Regions from separate parts of the Nocardioides sp. LS1 genome, predicted to be linked through region 3. Evidence: predicted binding sites of a transcription regulator. Region 3 holds the regulator's gene; each other region holds the start of a gene.

Region 1 (4,277 bases), on a different contig from region 3:
AGCAGTCCGGCCACTACCGCGAGACGCTGCTGCAGGCGAACTTCGCCGACGACCCGCGCACCCTGCTCGCGCTCGCCCTCGACGGCGAGACGCTCGCGGTCGACCACGGCTACCCGGCCCGGCTGATCGCCCCGGACCGGCCCGGTGTCCTGCAGACCAAGTGGGTCACCCGGCTGGAGGTGGACGCATGATCCGGCGCCTGCTCGGCGCACTCGGCGCCCTCCTCGGCCTGTACGGCGCGTGGCTGCTGCTCAGCCGCCAGGACCTCGGCCAGCTCGTCGCGGCGGGGACGTGGCTGGCCGGCGGTGTGGTCCTGCACGACTTCGTCCTGGCGCCGGTCGTGCTGGTGGTCGTCGCCCTCGGGGCGCGGCTGCTCCCGGGACCGGCCCGCGCCCCTGCCGTCGTCGGCCTGGTCGTGCTGGGCGCGACGACCCTGCTCGCCGTGCCGGTGCTCGGCCGGTTCGGCGCGCGGAGCGACAACGCCACCCTGCTGGACCGCGACTACACGACCGGGTGGCTCGTGCTCGCCGCACTAGTCTTGGCAGCAGTGACGGTCGCGTCGCTGGTCCGGTGGCGGACCGCGCGCGGGGAGAGGAGCGCCCGTGGCCTGCGTCCTGGTCGTTGACGACGACCACACCGTCCGCGAGGTCGTGGTCTCCTACCTGCGCGCCCACGAGCACCAGGTCCTCGAGGCCGGTGACGGCGAGACCGCGCTGCGCACCATGCAGGAGACCCCGGCCGACCTGGTGGTGCTCGACCTGATGCTGCCGGGCATCGACGGCCTCGAGGTGTGCCGGCGGCTGCGCCAGTCGAGCAACGTGCCGGTCATCATGCTCACCGCCCTCGGCGACGAGACCGACCGCGTGGTCGGCCTCGAGCACGGTGCCGACGACTACGTCACCAAGCCGTTCAGCCCCCGCGAGCTGGCGCTCCGCGTCGACTCCGTGCTCCGTCGTACGGGCGAGCCGGGACCGCAGGTCCCCGAGGTCCTGACCGACGGCGACCTCCGCGTCGACAGCGTGCGGCACGAGGCGACGCGCGACGGCGCCGTCCTCGCCCTGACCGGCCGCGAGTTCGACCTGCTGCGCTTCCTGCTCGCCCACCCCGGCACGGCGTTCTCGCGCGAGGACCTGCTCCAACAGGTGTGGGGCTGGTCGATCGGCGACCGCTCGACGGTGACCGTCCACGTACGCCGCCTGCGCGAGAAGATCGAACGCGACCCCACCCGGCCCGAGCGCCTGCTCACGGTCTGGGGAGTCGGCTACCGCTGGGAGGCATCATGACGTCGGACCAGCTCCAGATCGCCGGCGTGGCCGCCGCGTCCGCGGTCGCCGTCGGTGCGCTCGGCCTCCTCGCCGCCTGGCTGCTGCGCCGGCGCTCGATCCGGTGGCAGCTCTCGCTGGTGGCCGTGGTCGCGACGTTCTCGGTGCTCGTCGGCGTGGTCGCCGCCTCCCGCCTCATGTTCATCTCCGACCACGACTGGGGCGTGGTCAGCCTGGTCGCGGTCGTGTCCGGGCTCGTGTCGGTCGTGGTCGCGCTGGCCCTCGGCGCCGCCGTCGTGCACTGGTCCCTGTCGCTGCGGGAGGACGCACGCCGGCTGGCGACGCCCGGCTCGTTCACGGCCGCGCGGCGCGGTCCCACGGAGTTCCAGGCCCTGTCCGACGAGCTGGCCCGAACCAGCCAGCGGCTCGAGGAGTCGCGGGTCCGGGAGGCGCGGCTGGAGGAGTCGCGCCGTGAGCTGGTCTCCTGGGTCTCCCACGACCTGCGCACCCCGCTGGCCGGGATGCGGGCGATGACCGAGGCGCTCGAGGACGGGATGGCCCCGGACCCGGAGCGCTACCGCCGCCAGATCCGCGCCGAGGTCGACCGGATGGTGCGGATGGTCGACGACCTCTTCGAGCTCTCCCGGATCCATGCCGGCGTCCTGCGGCTCTCGCCCGAGACCCTGATGGTGGGCGACCTGGTCAGCGAGGCGATCGCGGGGGCCGACCCCGTCGCCCGGGCCCGGAGCGTGCGGCTCGGCGGCAGCGTCGAGGAGGGCATCGAGGTCTGCGCCGACCCGGCCGGCCTCTCGCGGGTGGTCTCCAACCTGATCATGAACGCGATCCGGCACACGCCGGCCGACGGGGTCGTGGAGATCCACGGCCGCTCGGTGGCCGACGGGATCGAGCTGAGCGTCACCGACGGCTGCGGCGGGATCCCGCCCGAGGACATGGAGCGGGTCTTCGACCTGGCCTGGCAGGGGAGCAGTGCCCGCACGCCCGAGCACGGCCCCGCCGAGGTGGGACGCGGGGCCGGCCTCGGGCTCGCGATCGTCAAGGGCATCGTCGAGGCCCACCGGGGCCGGGTGCTGGTCGAGAACGTCCCCGACGCCGAGGCGGCGTTCGGCTGCCGGTTCCTGGTGCGGCTGCCGCTCTCCTGAGTGGGTCCCCGCGACACGCCGTACGTCGTGCGCGAGTCGAACACGTGTTCGGGCTACTGTGTGTCCACAGGTGGCGCGCAGGTCGACGTTGTCCCCAGCGAACAGGTGCGGAGCAGGCTCCGTCCCGGTTCTGTCGGAGGTCTCCTCTAGCGTCTCTCACGACGATGACTACTCAGACGAAAAGACCACGACCCGGCGGCGCGAAGCCCCAGAAGAAGGGAAACACCATGGCTGGTGCAGACCGCGAGAAGGCCCTGGACGCGGCCCTCGCCAACATCGAGAAGCAGTTCGGCAAGGGCTCGGTCATGCGGCTCGGCGACGAGGTGCGCGCGCCGCTGCAGATCATCCCGAGCGGCTCGATCGCCCTCGACGTCGCGCTCGGCCTCGGCGGCTTCCCGCGTGGGCGGGTCGTGGAGATCTACGGCCCGGAGTCCTCCGGCAAGACGACGGTCGCCCTGCACGCGGTGGCCAACGCCCAGCGTGCCGGCGGCATCGTGGCCTTCATCGACGCCGAGCACGCCCTCGACCCCGACTACGCCAAGAACCTCGGCGTCGACACCGACGCCCTCCTCGTCTCCCAGCCCGACTCCGGTGAGCAGGCCCTGGAGATCGCCGACATGCTGATCCGCTCCGGCGCGCTCGACCTGATCGTCATCGACTCCGTCGCCGCGCTCGTGCCGCGGGCCGAGATCGAGGGCGAGATGGGCGACAGCCACGTCGGCCTGCAGGCCCGCCTGATGAGCCAGGCGCTGCGCAAGATGACCGGTGCCCTCAACAACTCCGGCACCACCATGATCTTCATCAACCAGCTGCGCGAGAAGATCGGCGTCATGTTCGGCTCGCCCGAGACCACCACCGGTGGCAAGGCGCTGAAGTTCTACGCCTCGGTCCGCCTCGACGTGCGCCGCATCGAGACGCTCAAGGACGGCACCGACATGGTCGGCAACCGCACCCGCGTCAAGGTCGTCAAGAACAAGGTCGCCCCGCCGTTCAAGCAGGCGGAGTTCGACATCATGTACGGCAAGGGCATCAGCCGCGAGGGTGGCCTGATCGACGTCGGCGTCGAGGCGGGCCTCGTCCGCAAGGCCGGCGCCTGGTACACCTACGAGGGCGACCAGCTCGGCCAGGGCAAGGAGAACGCGCGCAACTTCCTGCGCGACAACCCCGACCTGGCCGACGAGCTGGAGAAGAAGATCCTCGAGAAGCTCGGAGTCGGCCCGACGGTCGACCAGCCGGCCGACCCGATGGCCGACCCGCTGGGTGTCGATGACTTCTGAGGACGGACGCGCCAGCGGACGTCCTGGTGGTGGTCGAGCGAGCCGTCACCGCCTGAGCCCGCGAAGGCGGTGAACCGGCGTGTCGAGACCTGATGAGGCGAGAGACATGGCGGCGGAGCGCGAGACTCGTCCAGCCCCTGGCTGGCTGGGCGACGTCGCGGACGGCGTGGCGGCGTGGACGCGTGGTGCATCCACGCCCCTCCCGCCGCCGCCCGTGGACGAGCAGGCGCTCGGCCCGGACGCCGACCCCGAGTCGGTGGCCCGCAAGATCCTGCTCGACCAGCTCACCGGGCAGGCGCGCAGCCGCAAGGAGCTCAGCGACAAGCTGGGCAAGAAGGGCGTCCCCGACGAGATCGCGACCCGCCTCCTCGACCGGTTCGAGGAGGTCGGGCTCGTCGACGACGACGCCTTCGCGCGGTCCTGGATCGCCAGCCGCCAGCCGGGCAAGGGCCTGGCCCGCCGGGCCCTCGCCCAGGAGCTGCGCCGCAAGGGCATCGACGACGAGGTCGCCAAGGAGGCGCTCGACGAGATCGACCCGGCCGACGAGGAGACCGCGGCCCGGGTCCTGGTCCGCAAGA
Region 2 (4,277 bases), on a different contig from region 3:
ACAGTGGCCGGATCAAGCAGGACTACCGCTGCAACACCGAGAAGGTCGCCCACGAGGGGACGACCGGCGGCTTCAAGGTGATCCGGTATCGCGATGCCCAGGGGCACGTGTGCGCGTTCTACGACTCCACGCTGCTCTTCCCCAAGGACGCCCTCTTCAACGCCGGCACGGGCCTCGGCGTCGTCGTCCTGGACATGGACGACCCGACGCATCCCCGCCGGACGACCACGCTCGAGACCCCGGCCATGGACACCCCGCACGAGTCGGTGCTGCTCAACAAGAAGCGCGGCATCCTCGGTGCGGTCTCGGGCAACCCGGCCACCGCACCCGGCGAGCTCGACCTCTACGACGTCAAGACCGACTGCCAGCACCCCGCCCTGCTCTCCTCGACGCCGAGCGCGATCCTCGGCCACGAGAGCGGCTTCGCGCCCGACGGCAAGACGTTCTACGCGTCCTCGACCGGTGGTCAGACCCTCGTCGCCATCGACATCACCGACCCGACCGCTCCGCAGCAGGTCTTCCAGCAGTTCGGCGTGAACTACCACGGCATGCGGGTCTCCGCGGACGGCAGGACGCTCTACGTCGCGAACATCGGCAACGACAGCACCGGCGCCCGCTTCGCCAACGGCGGCCTGCGCATCCTCGACGTCAGCGAGATCCAGGACCGGGTCGCCAACCCGCAGGTCCGGATCATCAAGGACCTCTCCTGGCCCGAGGTGTCGATCCCGCAGGTGCCCGAGCCGTTCACCCGCAACGGCCGCCAGTACCTCCTCGAGGTCGACGAGTACGCCAACTACAGCTTCACCTCGGCCGACCAGACCTCGGCGCCGGTCGGTGCCGCCAGGATCATCGACGTCACCGACCCGACGAAGGCCCACGTCGTCTCCGACCTGCGCCTCCAGGTGCACCAACCCGCCGCGCGGAAGGGTCCGGAGAAGAACGACCCCGGCGCCAACATCCCCGTCCAGGGGTACGCCGGCCACTACTGCTCGGTCCCCACGCGCGACAACCCGCAGGTCGTCGCCTGCTCGATGATCCTGTCGGGCCTGCGGATCTTCGACATCAGCGACCTCCGCAACCCCGTCGAGGCCGGCTACTACAACAAGGTGCTTCCCTCGAACCGCCCCGAGAACCCCACCGCCTCCGGGGCCTTCGCCATGTCGCAGCCGGCGTGGGACGTCGCGCGTCGTTCCGTCTGGTACACCGACGGCAACTCCGGCTTCTACGTCGTGCGGCTCACCAACGGCGTCGGCAAGCTCCTGGACTAGGTCGTCGGCGCAACTGCCGTTTGCGAGGATGACGGCATGGCCCTCCTCCACGCGGCGACACTGAACCCGTCCAAGCTCGAGCTGCTCTCCGCGTGGCTCCCGACCCAGCCGTGGGCGGGCGATGTCTCGGCGCTCGAGCAGGTCGGCGCCTACCGCTTCGACGATCCCCAGGGCGAGGTGGGCCTCGAGGCCTTCCTGCTCAGGACCGGTGACGGCCGTCTCCTGCACGTGCCGGTCACCTACCGCGGCGCACCGCTCGACGGAGCCGACAGCGCCCTGGTCGGCACCACCGACCACTCGACGCTGGGCCAGCGGTGGGTGTACGACGGCACCGCCGACCCGGTCTGGCTGCGGGCGGCCGCCACGGCCGCACTCACCGGTGGGCACGAGGCGGAGCTCCTCATCGACCTCGGCAAGGGGCTGGAGCGCCGCGACCCGACCGTGCGGGTGCAGGGGAGCGGATCCTCCGACGCGCCTGTTCCGACCCTTGATGACCTGTCGGTCTCCGTGGCGAGGGTGGTCGGCGATCCGGTCGAGGGTGCTGCCACCGTCAGTGCACGGTGGGACGGCGGCGAGGCCGTGGTGATCGGAGTCGGCTGAAGGGCCGCCCGGCCTGGGATGCTGGCTTGCGCGCCGACGCTTCGCTGCGGGATTTCGCGCCTTCGGCGCGTATTACTTTGATTTCCGTGGTCGACGCAGGGTTCGCACGAGGTGCCTCCGGGCCCTGATTCCCGGCTTTCGGTCGCCTGGCTCGACCGCTCGATCGAGGTTTCAAAATTCTTTCGATTCTTTACCTTTCTCGGGTCGAGATAGGGGCTCTGGCCTGCGGTTTTGTCGGTGGTCCCTGCTGGAATTGATCCATGACAGCGATGGTCACCCAGCCGCCTCGACACCAGGTGTCGCGCGCTGTTAGTGCCATGCAGTCGCAGCTTTCTGAGCTCTCGGATGTGTCGCTCTGGTCGATGGATGCGGACGAGTCCGCGGCGACCCTCACGGCGGTGACGCGGCTGTCCGCTCAACTTGCCGAGCTGGAGATGCGGGTCGCCGAGCACGCCAAGACCGTCGGGGTCGGTGAGTCTGTGGGGGCGACCTCGACGACGAACTTCTGGGCGCACGCCACCCACCAGACCCGGACCGCCGCCCACGGGAAGATGCGCCTCGCGGTCGCGCTCGCGGCGCGTCCGGCATTGCGTACGGCGGTGGCCGCCGGGGACGTGCTCGTCGACCAGGCGAGGGTGATCGTCGATGCGGTCGAGGTCCTCCCGGCCGAGCACCGCGACGAGGCCGAAGCGATGCTGATCAAGTTCGCCGCGGAGCACGACGCGAAGGCGTTGAAGAGGCTGGGCCGGCGGATCCTGGAGTTCCTGGACCCCGAGGCCGCCGAGGCGCACGAGGCCAAGCAGCTCGAGGACGAGGAGCGCGACGCCGCCCGGTCGACCAAGCTGACCATGACCGACGACGGGCACGGCAAGGTGCACGGACGCTTCACGTTGCCCTCGGCGCAGGCGGCGATGTTGAAGAAGGCGCTGCTCGCGTTCGCCGCCCCGAAGCACCGCGCTGCGGTCGACGGTGGGCTGGGTGAGCGGCGTCCGTCGGCGGAGCGGATGGGGCAGGCGTTCGTCGAGCTGATCGAGCGCTACCCGACGAAGAAGCTCCCTAAGGCCGGCGGCGTCTCCGCGACCGTCGTGGTCACGATGGACATCTCGACGTTGATGGGTGGCCTGAGGGCGGCGTCGTTGGACACGGGTGAGCGGATCACCGCCGGCCAAGCACGGAGGCTCGCCTGTGAGGCGGGGATCATCCCCGCGGTCCTGGGTGGGAAGTCCCAGGTCCTCGACCTGGGCCGCAAGCGCCGGTTCCACAGCGAGTCCCAGCGGATCGCGATGGCCATCGAGCAGGGCGGCTGCAACGCCCAGGGCTGTGACTGGCCACCGGGCCTGTGTCACGGACACCACCCGATCCCCTGGAGCCAGGACGGGGAGACCAACAAAGACGGGATGCTCCTGTGCCCGCACCATCACGCCCGGGCCCATGACCCGAAGTTCACGATGACCAAGCAGGCCGGCGGGAAGGTCGCCTTCACCCGGCGGACATAGGCCGACGCCCAGCTCACTCAGGACTCACGGCGTGACCGACCCGGTGTAGATCTCGTGCGCCGGCGCGTCGGGATCGGCGTCGTACGTGATGTCGAACGTCCCCGTGCCGTGCCGGCCCGCGTACGCGCCGGTGCCGCTCACGATGGTCCAGTCGCCACCGTGGGGTGGCTGGGGAGTGAACACCATCCGCACCGTGCCGTCCGCGCAGGTGATGGTCCGCTCCACGAGGCCGAGGTCCTTCACATCGGCATGGCGGCTGGCGTGGGAGTCGCGGATGGTGCCGCCGGTACAGAAGGGCGAGCTGCCGAGGGTGGAGCCGTCGAGCACGTCGCCCGTCGCGATGGGTTCAGCGCCCGCGGTGGGAGCGATGTCGATGCTCGTCCGCATCACCAGGGTCTGCCCAGCCGGCTGACCGGAGGTCGTCGGGTCGGGCTCCGCCCCGCCGTCGCCCACGCATGCGGTCAGGGGGAGCAGACCTGCGACCGAGAAGAAGACGACGACTGGCTGCATGGCGCCTCGGGCTGCACGAGTGGCTGGTGCCCCAGTGTCCGCCCAGGCGCTAGGTTTCCGCCATGCCAACTCTCGAGTCGGCGGCGCCTGGCACGTTGCAGCGGCAGGTCGTCGTCGGTCTGGTGCTCGTCGCGGTGATCGTCGCCCTCGGCTTCGGGGTGCGGTGGTGGACCCACCCGTCGGTGTTCGGGGACGGGGGATTCGACTTCCGCGCCCTGCCGCAGCCGGTGGCGCACTCCGCGAGGGACCTGCAGGTCACGTTCAGCGCTGACGAGCAACCGGTGACCCTCGAGGGGGTGGAGCCGGTCTGGGCGGACAACACGGCGCGCGCGACCGTGGCATTCTCGGTGTGCCGAGGGGACAGCCACCGGCTGGCGATAGGCGCGCCCGCGGGGGATGCCGA
Region 3 (4,277 bases):
TCGCCGGGGCCGTACTCGTAGAGGTAGTCGCCCAGGTGCACCACCGCGTCCAGGTCGTCGCGCGCCGCGAGCCCGCGGTAGGCGCTGAACCAGCCGGCCTGCAGGTTGGCGCACGAGACGACGCCGAAGCGCAGGTGGTCCGGCGTCGCGTCGTGGGCGGGAGCGGTGCGGGTGCGGCCGACCCGGCTCGTGGCGTCGCCGAGGTGGAAGCGGTAGTGGTAGGCCGTGGCGGGCCGCAGGCCGCGCACGTCGACCTTGACGGTGTGGTCGCGGCTCGGGCCGGTCTCGAAGCGGCCACGGCGTACGACGTCGCGGAAGCCTGCGTCGCGCGCCACCTCCCAGCGGACCGTGACCTTCGGGCCCGCGCCGGAGCCGGGGGTGCTCGCCGCGGTCGGCGTCACCCGGGTCCACAGCACGACCCCGTCGGGCAGCGGGTCGCCCGAGGCGACGCCGTGCGCGAACACCGTGCCGTCGCCCGCGGCCCGTGACGCGGCTACTGCCGGGGCGGCCGTCGCCAGCGGCGAGGAGACCGCGGCCACGCCGACGGCCCCGACGGTGCCGGTGGCCAGGACCGTACGTCGACCGACGGGGCGGGAGGTCAGGGGCTGGGCAGAAGCAATGTCACGGGGAGAGCTCACGAGAGGCCCAACGAGCCAGCGCCGGGCGTGTTCCGGATCGACGGTGTGAGCACCGTCCGTTCACCCGCAGGTCACCCCGGGGTGGCGCGTGTCAGTCGCGACGGCCGCGGGCGGCCGGGGTGGGCAACGGAGCCGCGGCGGCCGGCATCGGCCGGGCGGCGGGCGCGGAGAGGAGGACGGGGATCCGCGGCGCCCACTCGGCAGCGGCCCAGCCGGCGGCGATGACGAGGTAGCCCACCAGCACGTCGATGACCCAGTGGTTGCCGGTGCCGATGATGACGACGCCGGTGCCGACGGCGTAGGTCCAGCCGAGGGCGCGGACCCACCGGTGGCGGGCGTGGCGCTGCAGCGAGATGGCGACCCACAGGGCCCAGCCGGCGTGCAGCGACGGGAAGGCGGCCAGCTCGTTGGTCAGCCCGCCGAGCCCGCGCGGCGCGGAGGCGTCGGAGGCCCACCAGCCGTCGGAGGCGTGCAGGGAGAGGACGTCGACGTAGCCCGTGATGAAGCGCGGCGGTGCCGTCGGCATCACCAGGTAGGCCGCGAGCCCGAGGAGGGTGCCGATCACCAGCGCCCGGCGGGCCGGGGCATAGACACGGGTGCCGAGCCGGTAGAGCCAGAGCAGCACCGCGGCGGTGACGACGTAGTGGAGGGATGCGTACCAGTAGGAGCCGAGCAGTCCGATCACCTGGTGGTTGGTGAACAGCTCGTTGAGCGGCACCTCCCAGTGGATGCCGAGCACGGTCTCGAAGCGGAGCAGCTCGTGGGCTCGGTGCATGGCCGGCCCCATCGCGGTGTCGGCGACGAGCCGGGACAGGCTGTAGCCCACCCAGAGGGCCAGGATGAGGACGATCTCGAGCACGCCCCGCACGATCTGCGGGTGGCGTCGGCGCAGGGCAGTCACAGACATACCCCCACCCTCAGTCGTTCCCACATGTAACAAAATACGGAATCACCCCGAAATGTTCCCGGGATTTATCTCGGGGGTTCGTGAGGATTTCCGGTCCGAAGGCTACCGGACCCCGATCATGCCTCCGATCAGACCCGACGCAGGATCGCGGTGACCTTGCCGAGGATCGTCGCGTGGGTGCCGTCGATGGGCTCGTAGGCGTCGTTGTGGGGCAGCAGCCAGACCTTGCCGTCCTTGCGCTGGAAGGTCTTGACGGTGGCCTCGCCGTCGATCATCGCGGCCACGATCTCGCCGTTGCTGGCGGTCGGCTGCTGGCGGATCACGACGTAGTCGCCGCTGCAGATGGCCGCGTCGATCATCGAGTCACCGACGACCTCGAGCATGAAGAGGGTGCCGTCGCCGACCAGCTCCTGGGGCAGCGGGAAGAGCGCCTCGACCCGCTCCTCGGCCAGGATCGGACCGCCGGCGGCGATCCGGCCGACCATCGGCACGTAGGAGGCTGCGGGCATGGCGTCGCCAACGCCGGTCTCGTCGTACGTCGACTCGTCGGCCGAGGAGATCGAGCGCCGTGCCTTCATCACCTCGGGCAGGAACACCTCGAGCGCGCGCGGCCGGTTGGGGTCGCGCTTGAGGAAGCCCTTCTCCTCGAGCACCTTGAGCTGGTGGGCCACGCTGGAGGAGCTGGTGAGCCCGACCGCCTCGCCGATCTCGCGCATGCTGGGCGGGTAGCCGCGCTTCTCGATGGCTTCCTTGATGTGGGCCAGGACCCGCTGCTGCCGCGGGGTCAGGCCGTGGGCGTCCGGGGGACCGTCGGGCAGCTCGGCGACTCGACCCCGGGCAGGCTTGGTGGGGGAGTCGTCGCCCGTCTTCTTCGTGGCCATGGCGGTGCCTTCCGGTGTACGGCGGTGCGCCCGGGGGACGCACCCCGGGCCGGTGTTCCCACCGTAGCCATGTCGGCCCGCCTGTTCAAACATCTGTTCGAACAGCGTGTCGCGCCGGAGAGGGGCGCCACGACGCGGTCAGAGCTGGGGCACCCACACGAACATCGGCATCCGGCAGACCTCCTCGAAGCCCAGCCGCTCGTAGACCGGCCGGCCCATCTCGGTGGCGTGCAGGATCGCCTCGGTGCAGCCCCGGTCACGTGCCATCTCGAGCAGCGTCGCGGTGACGGCGTACCCGATCCCGCGGCCGCGCGCGGCCTCGAGCGTGGTGATGTTGTAGAGGCCGGCGGTGCGGCCGGTGAGCCAGGCGGTGCCGCAGGCGACGGGCTGGCCGTCGACCGTGGCGAGCACGGTGAGGAGATGTGCCGCGTCGAAGGGCGCCATCATCTCCACGATCGGGCCGGCCAGCTCGGCCGGGAAGCCGAAGCCCTCGGTCATCACCCGCGCGGTGGCCGCGTGGCACTCCGGGCCCACGACGTGGATCCGGACGCCGGGTCCGGGCGGCGCCATCGGCACCGGCCCGTCGAGGACGCGGTGCATGCCGGGCGTCTCGTCGCGCAGCATGCCGGCGGCGACGAGCACGTCGGCGATCTCGGCCGTCATCGTGGAGGGGGAGCCCCACCACAGGAAGGGGAGTCCGCGGCCGACGTACGCCGCCAGCACCTCGCGGGTGCGGCGCAGCTCCTCGCCGGGTGCGAAGCGCGCGCCGGCGATGCCGTTGAAGACGGGGTGCGGCACGGTGGTGTGCCAGGTGTGGAGGTCGGCGGCACCCTCGGTCCCGAAGGAAGGGTTGGAGGCCGTCACCCGCAGGAACTCCATGAGGTTGTCCTCGACCGGAGCCACCCGCGGATCAGCAAGCACGGGGGTCACCGGGGCACCGTACGCCGGGTGGGACATCGGGATCGGCGAATTCGCGGATCTGGTTGACTCCCGGCATGCCTGCCGCCCAGCCTTCCTCGCCCATGTCTGCACCGCCTGTCCACACCAGCTGTGTCGTCACCGGCGGAGCCCGCGGGATCGGCCGCGGCATCGCGGAGCGGATGGTCGCCCGCGGCCACCGGGTCGTGGTCACCGACGTCGACGGCGAGGGCGCGGCCCGCACGGCCGCCGAGATCGGCGCCGCGGCCGGCATCGCCCACGACGTGCGCGACCCCGCCGGGCATGCGGCCGCGGTCGCGGAGGCGGCCCGCCACGGCGTCCTGACCGCGTGGTTCAACAACGCCGGCGTCGGCGACGACGGCACGCTGTCGGAGCTCTCCGACGACGCCGTACGACGCTTGGTCGACGTCAACCTGATGGGCGTCGTATGGGGGATGCGCGCCGCGCTCGAGGCGTTCGGCGAGGCCGGCGGCGACGTTGTCAACACCGCCTCGCTCGCGGGACTCGGGCCGGTCCCGGGCTACAGCCTGTACGCCGCCACGAAGGCCGCGATCGTCTCGCTGACCATGTCGGGCGACGCCGAGACGCCCAAGAACGTGCGGGTCCACGCGATCTGCCCCGACGGGGTCAAGACCGCGATGCTCGACGCGCAGACGCCCGGGGGGCTGGGCAACCTCCTGGTCCACTCCGGTGGCCGGATCCTCACCGTCGACGAGGTCGCCGACGAGGCCGTCGCGCTGGTCGGCAGCCACCGAGTGATCCGGGCGGTGCCCGGCTGGCGCGGGGGCGTCGTACGGGCCTCGGCGCTGGCGCCGTCGGTCAGTGCGCGCGGGATCAGCCTGTTCGCCGCCCAGGGCCGGCGGGCCCTGAAGAAGTCCGCCGGCGCCTGAGCGGGTCGGTTCAGCGGCGCGT

What was found. Region 3 encodes LexA, which represses DNA repair genes until DNA is damaged. Its sites were predicted from a motif close to TCGAACANNTGTTCGA; they were not measured.
Region 1: a site for LexA is predicted at 2,459-2,474, ahead of recA (recombinase RecA). Genes of this name have one in related genera too.
Region 2: a site for LexA is predicted at 2,020-2,035, ahead of EJF31_RS06025 (HNH endonuclease signature motif containing protein). Genes of this name have one in related genera too.

The regions. Positions count from the first base shown of each region.
Region 1 covers NZ_BIFF01000001.1:778,271-782,547, forward strand. The annotation lists gene EJF31_RS03625 (molybdopterin-dependent oxidoreductase) at 1-191, shown strand, start outside; gene EJF31_RS03630 (hypothetical protein) at 188-625, shown strand; gene EJF31_RS03635 (response regulator transcription factor) at 603-1,283, shown strand; gene EJF31_RS03640 (cell wall metabolism sensor histidine kinase WalK) at 1,280-2,422, shown strand; gene recA (recombinase RecA) at 2,650-3,699, shown strand; gene EJF31_RS03650 (regulatory protein RecX) at 3,806-4,277, shown strand, end outside.
Region 2 covers NZ_BIFF01000002.1:264,929-269,205, reverse strand. The annotation lists gene EJF31_RS06035 (LVIVD repeat-containing protein) at 1-1,268, shown strand, start outside; gene EJF31_RS06030 (hypothetical protein) at 1,305-1,868, shown strand; gene EJF31_RS06025 (HNH endonuclease signature motif containing protein) at 2,267-3,364, shown strand; gene EJF31_RS06020 (hypothetical protein) at 3,389-3,874, opposite strand; gene EJF31_RS06015 (hypothetical protein) at 3,937-4,277, shown strand, end outside.
Region 3 covers NZ_BIFF01000005.1:635,446-639,722, reverse strand. The annotation lists gene EJF31_RS17285 (alkaline phosphatase) at 1-638, opposite strand, end outside; gene EJF31_RS17280 (phosphatase PAP2 family protein) at 730-1,545, opposite strand; gene lexA (transcriptional repressor LexA) at 1,674-2,426, opposite strand; gene EJF31_RS17270 (GNAT family N-acetyltransferase) at 2,565-3,356, opposite strand; gene EJF31_RS17265 (SDR family oxidoreductase) at 3,449-4,255, shown strand; gene EJF31_RS17260 (hypothetical protein) at 4,266-4,277, opposite strand, start outside.